Regions from separate parts of the Parashewanella spongiae genome, predicted to be linked through region 1. Evidence: predicted binding sites of a transcription regulator. Region 1 holds the regulator's gene; each other region holds the start of a gene.
What was found. The regulator NrdR, encoded in region 1, represses ribonucleotide reductase genes. The targets are predictions, from matches to a motif close to AAACACNANATNTNGTGTTT.

Region 1 (3,286 bases):
GAGTGCTGCCCTATAATGCTAACTCATTTTATACCCGAAGATGATGTTGTTGAAACATATTGGGGAAGTATGTGGAAACTCACTACTAAAGCTGCGCTTATTAGTTGGTTTCGTTCGAACCATCGAGTTAGGCACCCTCTAATGGACAAGCTTTTCGCTCTTGGTCATGTTCGACCTGTTTCAACTGAAAATCAAAAACGCTTGCATGTTCCTTTGCTACTTAAAAGTGATGAGACTAAATCTCATTAACATGTACGGTGATTAAAACAGTAAAATTTGGATTAAGGTACTGTGATTGTTCATCATTCAAGAGTAAAATGCCGCCCAACCTACGAATGTACCTCTTGTTAATTTGAGGTGTATGTCTATATAGAACTAAAAAGCTGAGCTACTGGAGTGAGTCATGCTACAAAAAAATATGAACATTGCGGATTTTGATCCTGATTTATATGAAGCAATGCAATTAGAGAGTGTTCGTCAAGAAGAACATATTGAACTGATTGCTTCTGAAAACTACACCAGTCCAAGAGTGATGGAAGCCCAAGGCTCTATGTTGACAAATAAATACGCCGAAGGTTACCCAAGTAAGCGTTATTACGGCGGTTGTAAGCATGTCGATGTGGTTGAGGCTCTTGCCATCGAACGAGCAAAAGAGCTATTTGGCGCAACGTATGCAAATGTTCAGCCACACTCTGGTTCGCAAGCCAATTCTGCTGTCTATATGGCATTGCTTCAGCCTGGTGATAAAGTATTAGGGATGAACTTAGCTCACGGTGGTCATTTGACTCACGGTTCACCAGTTAACTTTTCAGGTAAGCTTTATGACATCATTCCTTACGGTATTGATGAAACGGGTAAAATTGATTACGTTGAGCTTGAACGCCTTGCTATTGAGCATAAACCTAAGATGATAATCGGTGGTTTTTCTGCGTTCTCAGGTATCGTTGATTGGGCTAAAATGCGTGAAATCGCAGATAAGATTAATGCTTATTTCTTTGTCGATATGGCGCATGTTGCAGGTCTAATTGCTGCTGGTGTTTATCCTAACCCTGTGCCACACGCACATGTAGTAACATCAACAACTCATAAAACATTGGCAGGCCCTCGTGGTGGTTTGATTATTTCAGCGGCTGATGACGAAGATTTGTACAAGAAGTTGAATTCAGCCGTGTTCCCTGGCGGGCAAGGTGGCCCATTGATGCATATCATTGCAGGCAAAGCTGTTGCGTTTAAAGAAGCTTTGGAACCAGAGTTCAAAACGTATCAAACTCAAGTGGTTGCGAATGCCAAAGTGATGGCAGCTCAATTCCAGCAACGTGGTTATAAAATAGTTTCTGGCGGAACTGATAACCATCTTATGTTGGTTGACTTAATCGGTCGCGATTTAACTGGTAAAGAAGCTGATGCGGCTTTGGGAAGCGCTAACATCACGGTTAATAAAAACTCAGTACCTGATGATCCTCGTTCACCATTCGTAACCTCTGGCGTTCGTATTGGTACACCAGCTATCACTCGTCGTGGATTTAAAGAAGCTGAAGCTACACAGCTTACCAATTGGGTTTGTGATGTGCTTGATGATGCTCACAACGAAGACGTAATTAACCGCGTCAAGCAGCAAGTACTAGAGTTGTGTGCTCGTTTTCCTGTTTACGCATAATTGCGCTTGCGGCTGTTCGCCTTGCTAGCAGAAGCGTTTGAAATAAGATAAAATCTGAATGGTCGCAAATGCGGCCATTTTTTTAATCTTAATTTATTTTTATATAAGTAATTGGGGGGCGCAATGCATTGTCCATTTTGCAATACGACAGACACAAAAGTAATTGATTCCCGATTAGTCACCGATGGACACCAAGTTAGGCGCCGCCGCGAATGTATTCAGTGCCATGAACGTTTTACGACTTTTGAAGGGGCTGAATTAGTCATGCCTAGAGTCATAAAACGTGATGGTTCTCGACAACCGTTTGATGAAGATAAGCTTCGTCGTGGTATGTCAAAAGCTTGTGAAAAGCGTCCTGTTTCGATGGATAGGATTGAGCAAGCACTATCTAAAATTAAATCGACACTTAGAGCTACTGGCGAGCGAGAAATCAATTCAGAAATGATTGGTAACTTAATCATGGAGCAGTTGATGACGTTAGATAAGGTGGCTTACATTCGTTTTGCATCTGTTTATCGCGCATTTGAAGATGTTTCAGAGTTTGGCGACGCCATAGCTAAACTTCAAAAGTAAGTTTGGTGTCAACGAGTTAAACGATTTCTTGGAAATGATAGAATGAGCATGTGGTCAACTTTTGATAGACAAATGATGACTCGGGCACTTCAGTTGGCTCGAAAAGGCAGATATACCACTCGGCCGAATCCTAATGTCGGTTGTGTTCTGACTCTTGGACAAAAAGTCATAGGTGAAGGTTTCCATAAAAAGGCAGGAGAGCCTCACGCCGAAGTTCATGCACTCGAACAAGCAAAATCCAATATCCATTCCAATACTGATCCTAATGAAAGCGCACGTGGTGCAACGGCTTACGTCACTCTAGAACCATGCAGTCATTTTGGGCGAACCCCTCCTTGCGCGTTAGCTCTAATCCATGCAAAAGTTTCTCGTGTTGTTGTTGCAGTGCAAGATCCAAATCCGAATGTGGCTGGCAAAGGTATTGCTTTATTACGTGAAGCAGGTATCCACGTAGATGTCGGTTTGTATCAAAATGAGGCCATAGCCGTAAATGATGGTTTTATGAAGCGAATGGAAACAGGGATGCCATACGTGAGCGTCAAGGTTGCGGCTAGTATTGATGGTAAAACAGCTTTATCTAACGGTATATCGAAATGGATTACAGCTGCGGCGTCACGTCGAGATGTACAACGACTTCGCTTACGACATTGCGCGATTGTGACAGGTATCAATACAGTTATAGAAGATGATTGTAGTTTGAATGTTCGTCATAATGAGCTAGGCGAATTGTCCGAATCTTTAGCTGAAACCGCAATTTTACAGCCGTTACGAGTCGTGCTCGATTCCAATTGCCAGATCTCATTATCAGCCAAACTTTTTTTGACCAAAACGCCTATTTTGTTGGTTTCTACTCAGCCATATTCTGCAGAATTTATAAACTCGAAACCAAGCCATGTGGAGTGTTTATTATTACCCTCTTTAAATGGTCGGGTAGATTTAAAGTCGTTATTTAAACACCTTGGTAAGGATTGCAATTCAGTGCTCATTGAAGCAGGTGCTACTTTGGCAGGAGCCGTAATTGAACAAGCTTTGGCAGATGAGCTCTGGCTTTATCAA
Region 2 (3,286 bases), 2.6 Mb from region 1:
GCTTCAGTCATAGGTTAAGGCCCGTTTTCTTTTAAACAGGAAATGCAAATAGCCTACCAGCAATATAAATAAAAATAAGTTATCTTTAATTAATTCTTGAACACTTTTGTTATTAGTTTTCGATTAATGTAATTATTGAACGCTGTTCTATTGTAAGTGAGTAGCGTTCAATAACATTCATGCCTCTATGAGGTAAGTTTTACGATCATTTTGCCTTTATTTTTACCTTCAAATAATCCAATAAAGGCTTCTGGCGCATTTTCCAAGCCTTCATAGATAGTTTGTTCAGCTTGAATTTTTCCTGAAGCTAGCCATTGCGCCATTTCTTTAGCAAATTCACCGTAATGAGACCAATGATCAAACACAATAAAGCCTTCTAATTTAAGCTTTTTAACGATAATTTGGAATAGGTTTTCAGGCCCTGGGGTTGGCGTAGTATCGTTATATTGAGAGATCATTCCGCATACTGCGACACGGCCATAATCGTTCATATTATTTAATGTTGCTCTTAGGTGTTCACCACCAACATTTTCAAAGTAGACGTCAATACCTTCTGGTGCCGCTTTGGCTAGCGCTTCGTTTAAATCACCACAGGTTTTGTAATTGATAACTTCATCTGCACCTAACAGTTTCAATTTTTCAGCTTTTTCGTCGCTTCCTACAGAACCAATAACTCTTGCGCCCATAAGCTTACCTAATTGGCAAGCCACGCTACCAACAGCACCTGATGCAGCTGATACAAATAGTGTTTCGCCAGCTTTTAAATTGGTGATGCGAGTCAGGCCTGTCCATGCTGTCATGCCTGGCATGCCCATAATGCCAAGAAAGTGGGATAAATCGAGCCCTGTCTCAGGAACGACAGTAAGGCCTTCTTCTCCAGAAACAAAATGATTTCTCCAACCCAACATATTACTGACTTTAGTGCCTACTGGAAGTGTACTGTTTTTAGATTCAATGACTTCGCCAATTGCGCCGCCTTCAAGAGGTGAGTCTATTTCAAAAGGTGCAATGTAACTTTTGCGATCGATCATCCGTCCGCGCATATACGGATCTACTGACATCCATAAGTTTTTGACTAGCACTTCGCCGTCTTTCAATTCAGGTAATTCTGTGGTTTGAAGTTTGAAGTTATCTGCAGTAGGTAAACCTTCAGGACGAGAATTAAGGATTATTTGTTGTGTATTCATATTCATTTTACCTATTTAAAATCTATATACTTTGTGCGCTAACTAAATTTATTGTGGTAGACTATACGCCTCGTAAAATAAGAACGCAATTACTTTGCGCGCAAATAAAATGTAGTCGTTTATGAAACCAGATCCAGAACACAAATTATCAGATAATGTTTGTTTTGCTGTTTACTCCGCTAACAATGCCATCATTCGTGCCTATAGGCCATTACTTGAACAATATGATCTCACTTTTCCACAATATCTTGTGATGCAAGCCTTGTGGTGTAAAGACGCGATAAGCTTAACTCAATTGTCACAGCAGACGGGTCTCGATTTAGGTTCATTAACACCGATTGTAAAGCGCCTTGAAGTTAAAGAGTTACTCATTAGAACCAAAGACCAGCATGACGAACGAAAAAAAGTGATTCAATTGACCGAGTTTGGTTTAGGAATTCGTACTGAAGCTTTAGAGTTAAAACAGACTTTGTTAGAGAAAGTTAGTCTGTGTGAAGACGAGTTAGTTCAGCTCAGAGATCAATGTTTGAAAGTAGTAAAAGAGTTAGACATAAAATAATTTTATTACGGTTATAATTGCAATACGCTAATTGTCAACTCTTGACATTCCACTTTAGTGGACTGGTGAGCATAACTCACCAGTCTTTTTTTTGCGCTTTAAAAAGATGATCTGGATCATAGTTCATCAACGGTTAATCGTGCCTAATACAGCTCATCTAGTAGTGAACTCGTTTATTGCCTACTAGATATTGTGTTTGTAACAATGTCATTGTTAATAGGAGAGCGACATGCCAGTAGTGATTAAGCGTGATGGTATCAGAACAAAGTTCGATACAAATAGGATTTTCAATGCCGTTCAAGCCGCAGCACAAGAAGCGGGTGTTGATAATCCAAATTATGCTGATTCCGTTGCTGAAACAGTGTCTAAATATGTTGCCTCTTATGATGAGATTGCCGTTATAGAATTACAAAAAATCGTAGAAAACGAATTGATGTCAGGTCCTCATAAGTCAGTGGCTCGTCATTATATCGAATACCGACACGATAGAGATGTCGCACGTGAAAGCAGTGGCTCATTGAATATCGAGATTCGAGGTTTGATTGAACAAAGTAATGCGGCATTACTCAATGAAAATGCCAATAAAGACGCAAAAGTGATTCCTACTCAGCGTGATCTTTTAGCAGGTATTGTGGCTAAACATTATGCCAAAACCCATATGTTGCCAAAATCAGTTGTTCAAGCACATGAGAGTGGAGAGCTGCATTATCACGATTTAGATTATGCGCCCTTCTTCCCAATGTTTAACTGTATGCTGATTGATCTTGAAGGCATGTTAACCCAGGGTTTTAAAATGGGTAACGCAGAGATAGAAACACCAAAATCTATTTCAACCGCAACGGCGGTTACCGCGCAAATCATTGCTCAAGTTGCGAGCCATATTTATGGTGGAACAACGATTAATCGTATTGATGAAGTGCTCGCTCCATTTGTGACTAAAAGTTATCAAAAGAATGTCGAAATCGCGCAACAGTGGGGCATTACTGATGGTGAAGCATTTGCCAAAGCTCAGACAGAAAAAGAGTGTCATGACGCCTTTCAATCATTAGAGTATGAAGTCAATACCTTGCATACTGCTAATGGCCAAACGCCATTTGTTACTTTTGGCTTCGGCTTAGGAACAAGTTGGGAATCTCGATTAATTCAGCAATCTATGATGCAAGTTCGCATTGCTGGACTCGGTAAAAACAAAAAAACAGCGGTTTTCCCTAAGTTAGTTTTCGCGATTAAAAATGGTATTAACCATAGAGTTGGTGATTGTAACTATGACATCAAACAGCTTGCTCTGAAGTGTGCGGCAAGCAGAATGTACCCAGATATTCTTAACTTTGAACAAGTAGAAAAAGTCACTGGTTCATTTAAAACTCCAATGGGTTGTCGAAGCTTTTTGGGCGCTTATGAAGAACAAGGTGAATTAATTCACGAGGGTCGAAATAATCTTGGCGTAGTAAGTTTAAACCTTCCTCGTATTGCTATTGAAGCGAAGGGAAATGAACAAGAGTTTTATCGTATTCTCGATGAACGTCTATTGGTCGCAAAG
Region 3 (3,286 bases), 1.2 Mb from region 1:
TTGATAATTCTTCTAATTCAGACAAATCATCAATTGCACCAAGGTTAAGTGCTGATAGCGTGCATAAAGCAATCTCACCATTTTCGTCATCAATGTTACTCATTGGCTTGGTTGGCAGCGCAATTTCAAGACACAAATTCGATTGTCTAATCGGCGCAACTTTAGAATCGAATGGACTATGAGTATTACAGTGGTCAACGTTTTGAACGTAAATGCGCCCAGTTGATGCACGTTCTTGCATCAAAAGAGAGAACAGCTCGCTGGCTCGAATTGTTTGACGACGAATATTGCTGTCATTTTCATATTGAATATACAAACGCTCAAATTTGGCTTGATCTTCAAAGAAAGCATCATAAAGGCCTGGAACATCCGAAGGACTGAATAAGCTGATATTTTGCTTTTTAATTAAACGCTGATACATCAACTTATTAATTTGTACACCGTAGTCTAGATGACGAATACGGTTATCTTCAACACCACGGTTATTCTTGAGGACAAGAAGCGATTCAACCTCAAGGTGCCAAATTGGGTAGAACAAAGTAGCTGCACCACCACGAACGCCACCTTGTGAACAAGATTTTACGGCCGTTTGGAAATGCTTATAAAACGGAATACAACCAGTATGGAATGCTTCACCACCACGAATAGGACTACCTAAAGCACGAATTCGTCCCGCATTGATACCGATACCAGCTCTTTGGCTGACATACTTTACAATTGAAGAAGAAGTGGCATTGATAGAGTCTAAGCTATCATCACACTCAATTAATACACATGAACTGAATTGACGAGTAGGGGTTCTAACACCAGCCATTATTGGGGTTGGCAACGAAATTTTAAAGCTTGAAACCGCGTCATAAAAGCGTTTGATGTAGTCAAGTCGAGTATCTTTGGGATAGCGTGAGAACAAGCAAGCTGCAACAAGAATATATAAAAACTGGGCGCTTTCATACACTTCGTTTGTTACCCTGTTTTGAACCAAGTATTTACCTTCAAGCTGTTTAACGGCAGCATAGGAAAAATTCATATCTCTCCAATGATCGACATAGCTGTCCATTATGTCGATTTCTTCTTGAGTGTAATCTTCAAGAATATGGTTATCATACTTGCCTAATTCAACCAGTTTTTGAACATGTTTATACAACTTTGGCGGTTCAAACTGACCGAAGGCTTTTTTGCGAAGGTGAAAAACGGCTAAACGTGCTGCGAGAAACTGGTAATCAGGTGATTCAGGAGAGATTAAATCTGCAGCTGCTTTAATGATTGTTTCGTGGATGGCTTCTGTTGGAATACCATCAAAAAATTGCAGGTGAGAACGAAGTTCAACTTCTGAAACCGAGACATTGTTCAGCCCTTCAGCTGCCCATGTAATTACGCGATGGATCTTATCGAGATTGATTGTTTCTCGTTCACCACTACGTTTAGTTACTGTCAAATTACTGTTCATTTATGAGAGGCCTTGGTTCGTATATCTATCAGTGAATACTACTGATCTGTCTATGTAAAAAATCAATCTTTCCAACCACTGGCGAGTCAAGGTGTTGACTAATTTTGCGCTATGTATTAGACACAAATTTGTGTGTGAGATTGTGTTAACTACACAAGATATAGTGTTTATTAATTTGTTAGATACAAGATAGTGAGGTTTGAGGTGATTTGCAAGAAGGTTTTAATTGGGCAAGCTGTGGATAACTTGAGGGTAAAATGTCGGGTTAGTAAAAGCTAACCCGAGAGGGTAAATTCTAAAAAGGTCAGTGGAAGTTTGAATCAAAATCACACAATAAAAAAATTCTAAAAATGCCGTTAATAAAATGTTAAACACTCAGTTTTATTTTTTAAACAATTGTAGTAAATCGGAAGGGATTTCGAACAAATAATCTGCGCCCCATGATTCGTATTTATCAGTTGGAGAAATATAACCCCAGAGTGCGGCCACAGATTGCATTTGTGAGTTACTGGCAGCTTCGATATCCCTTTGTGCGTCTCCAACATATAAAATATTTCTAGGCAGGCAATTAATCTGTTGTGCAGCGAGAAGCATTGGCGGATTGTGAGGTTTTGAAAAAAGTGTAGAGTCACCTGAGATAATGCAACCTATGTCGGATAACAAGCCCAATTTAGCGATAAGTGGTCGACTAAATCGAGCTGGCTTGTTGGTGACCACACCAAACGGAATATTTAATTGAGTTAATCGACAGAGTAACTCAAAGATACCTTCAAAAAGTCCACCATTTTCACCATTTACTAAGTGATAATATTCAAGTAACTTGTTTTGAATTTGCTTTTGTTCAAACTCGGCTATATCAGGTAAAGCCGTTTGAACCATATATAAACTGCCGTGAGATGCTGCAAACCTTGCAATACTGGGATCACAAGGTTCATAACCAAAATCACGTAAACTGGCATCTAAAGATTCGATAAGATCAACAGCAGTATCGGCCAAGGTGCCATCTAAATCAAACAAAACGCCTTTTATCGGATTGGGATTCTTCATAAAGGTTTCTGAGTTGCAATCATATAATTAACATCAAGACTATCAGTGTATCTAAAAAGTTGGCTAATGGGATTATAGGTAATACCAAGTGCATCGAAACAAACTAATTCTGATTGCTCAGCAAGTCTAATTAATTCAGACGGCTTTATAAATTTTGAATGTTCATGTGTACCTACAGGTAGCATTTTTAAAATGTGTTCGGCTCCGATTATGGCTTGTATGTATGACTTAATGTTTCTATTAATGGTCGAAAAGAAAACATAACCACCAGGCTTTGCCATGTCGAAACAAGCTTGAATCACTGACGCTGGCTCAGGTACGTGTTCAAGCATCTCCATACAAGTAATGACATCGTAGTGTTCTTTATGTTTAATGGCATGTTCTTCTGCTGTTGTTTGAATGTAATCAAGATCAACTTGGCTTTCTAATGCATGGAGTTTAGCAACTTCAAGAGGCTCTGTTCCCATATCTAACCCACGAACTGTGGCTCCAATCTTGGCCATACTTTCTGAAAGTATTCCGCCACCGCAGCCAATATCCAATACTTTTTTTCCAAAAATGCCGTTTGATTTTTCGTCGATATAATTTAACCGTAAAGGGTTCATTAAATGCAAAGGCTTGAAGTCACCATTAAGATCCCACCAAGTGGCAGCCATACTTTCAAACTTAGCGATTTCTTGTTGATCAACATTTGGACTGGGATTCATGCAAGTACCTGTATTAAAGAGTTTGTAAATCTTGGCAAGATTATATACTTAAAATTACTGTTAATGGGTAACGAAATAAACATAA

Region 2: nrdD (anaerobic ribonucleoside-triphosphate reductase) is a predicted target of NrdR. The motif match lies at 1,925-1,944, and genes of this name have one in related genera.
Region 3: nrdA (class 1a ribonucleoside-diphosphate reductase subunit alpha) is a predicted target of NrdR. The motif match lies at 1,597-1,616, and genes of this name have one in related genera.

The regions. Positions count from the first base shown of each region.
Region 1 covers NZ_CP037952.1:4,156,688-4,159,973, reverse strand. The annotation lists gene E2I05_RS16490 (hypothetical protein) at 1-249, shown strand, start outside; gene glyA (serine hydroxymethyltransferase) at 404-1,657, shown strand; gene nrdR (transcriptional regulator NrdR) at 1,781-2,230, shown strand; gene ribD (bifunctional diaminohydroxyphosphoribosylaminopyrimidine deaminase/5-amino-6-(5-phosphoribosylamino)uracil reductase RibD) at 2,279-3,286, shown strand, end outside.
Region 2 covers NZ_CP037952.1:1,575,216-1,578,501, forward strand. The annotation lists gene E2I05_RS06145 (hypothetical protein) at 1-11, opposite strand, end outside; gene E2I05_RS06150 (NADP-dependent oxidoreductase) at 186-1,187, opposite strand; gene E2I05_RS06155 (MarR family winged helix-turn-helix transcriptional regulator) at 1,309-1,746, shown strand; gene nrdD (anaerobic ribonucleoside-triphosphate reductase) at 1,976-3,286, shown strand, end outside.
Region 3 covers NZ_CP037952.1:2,953,168-2,956,453, reverse strand. The annotation lists gene nrdA (class 1a ribonucleoside-diphosphate reductase subunit alpha) at 1-1,447, opposite strand, end outside; gene E2I05_RS11535 (HAD family hydrolase) at 1,829-2,494, opposite strand; gene ubiG (bifunctional 2-polyprenyl-6-hydroxyphenol methylase/3-demethylubiquinol 3-O-methyltransferase UbiG) at 2,491-3,201, opposite strand.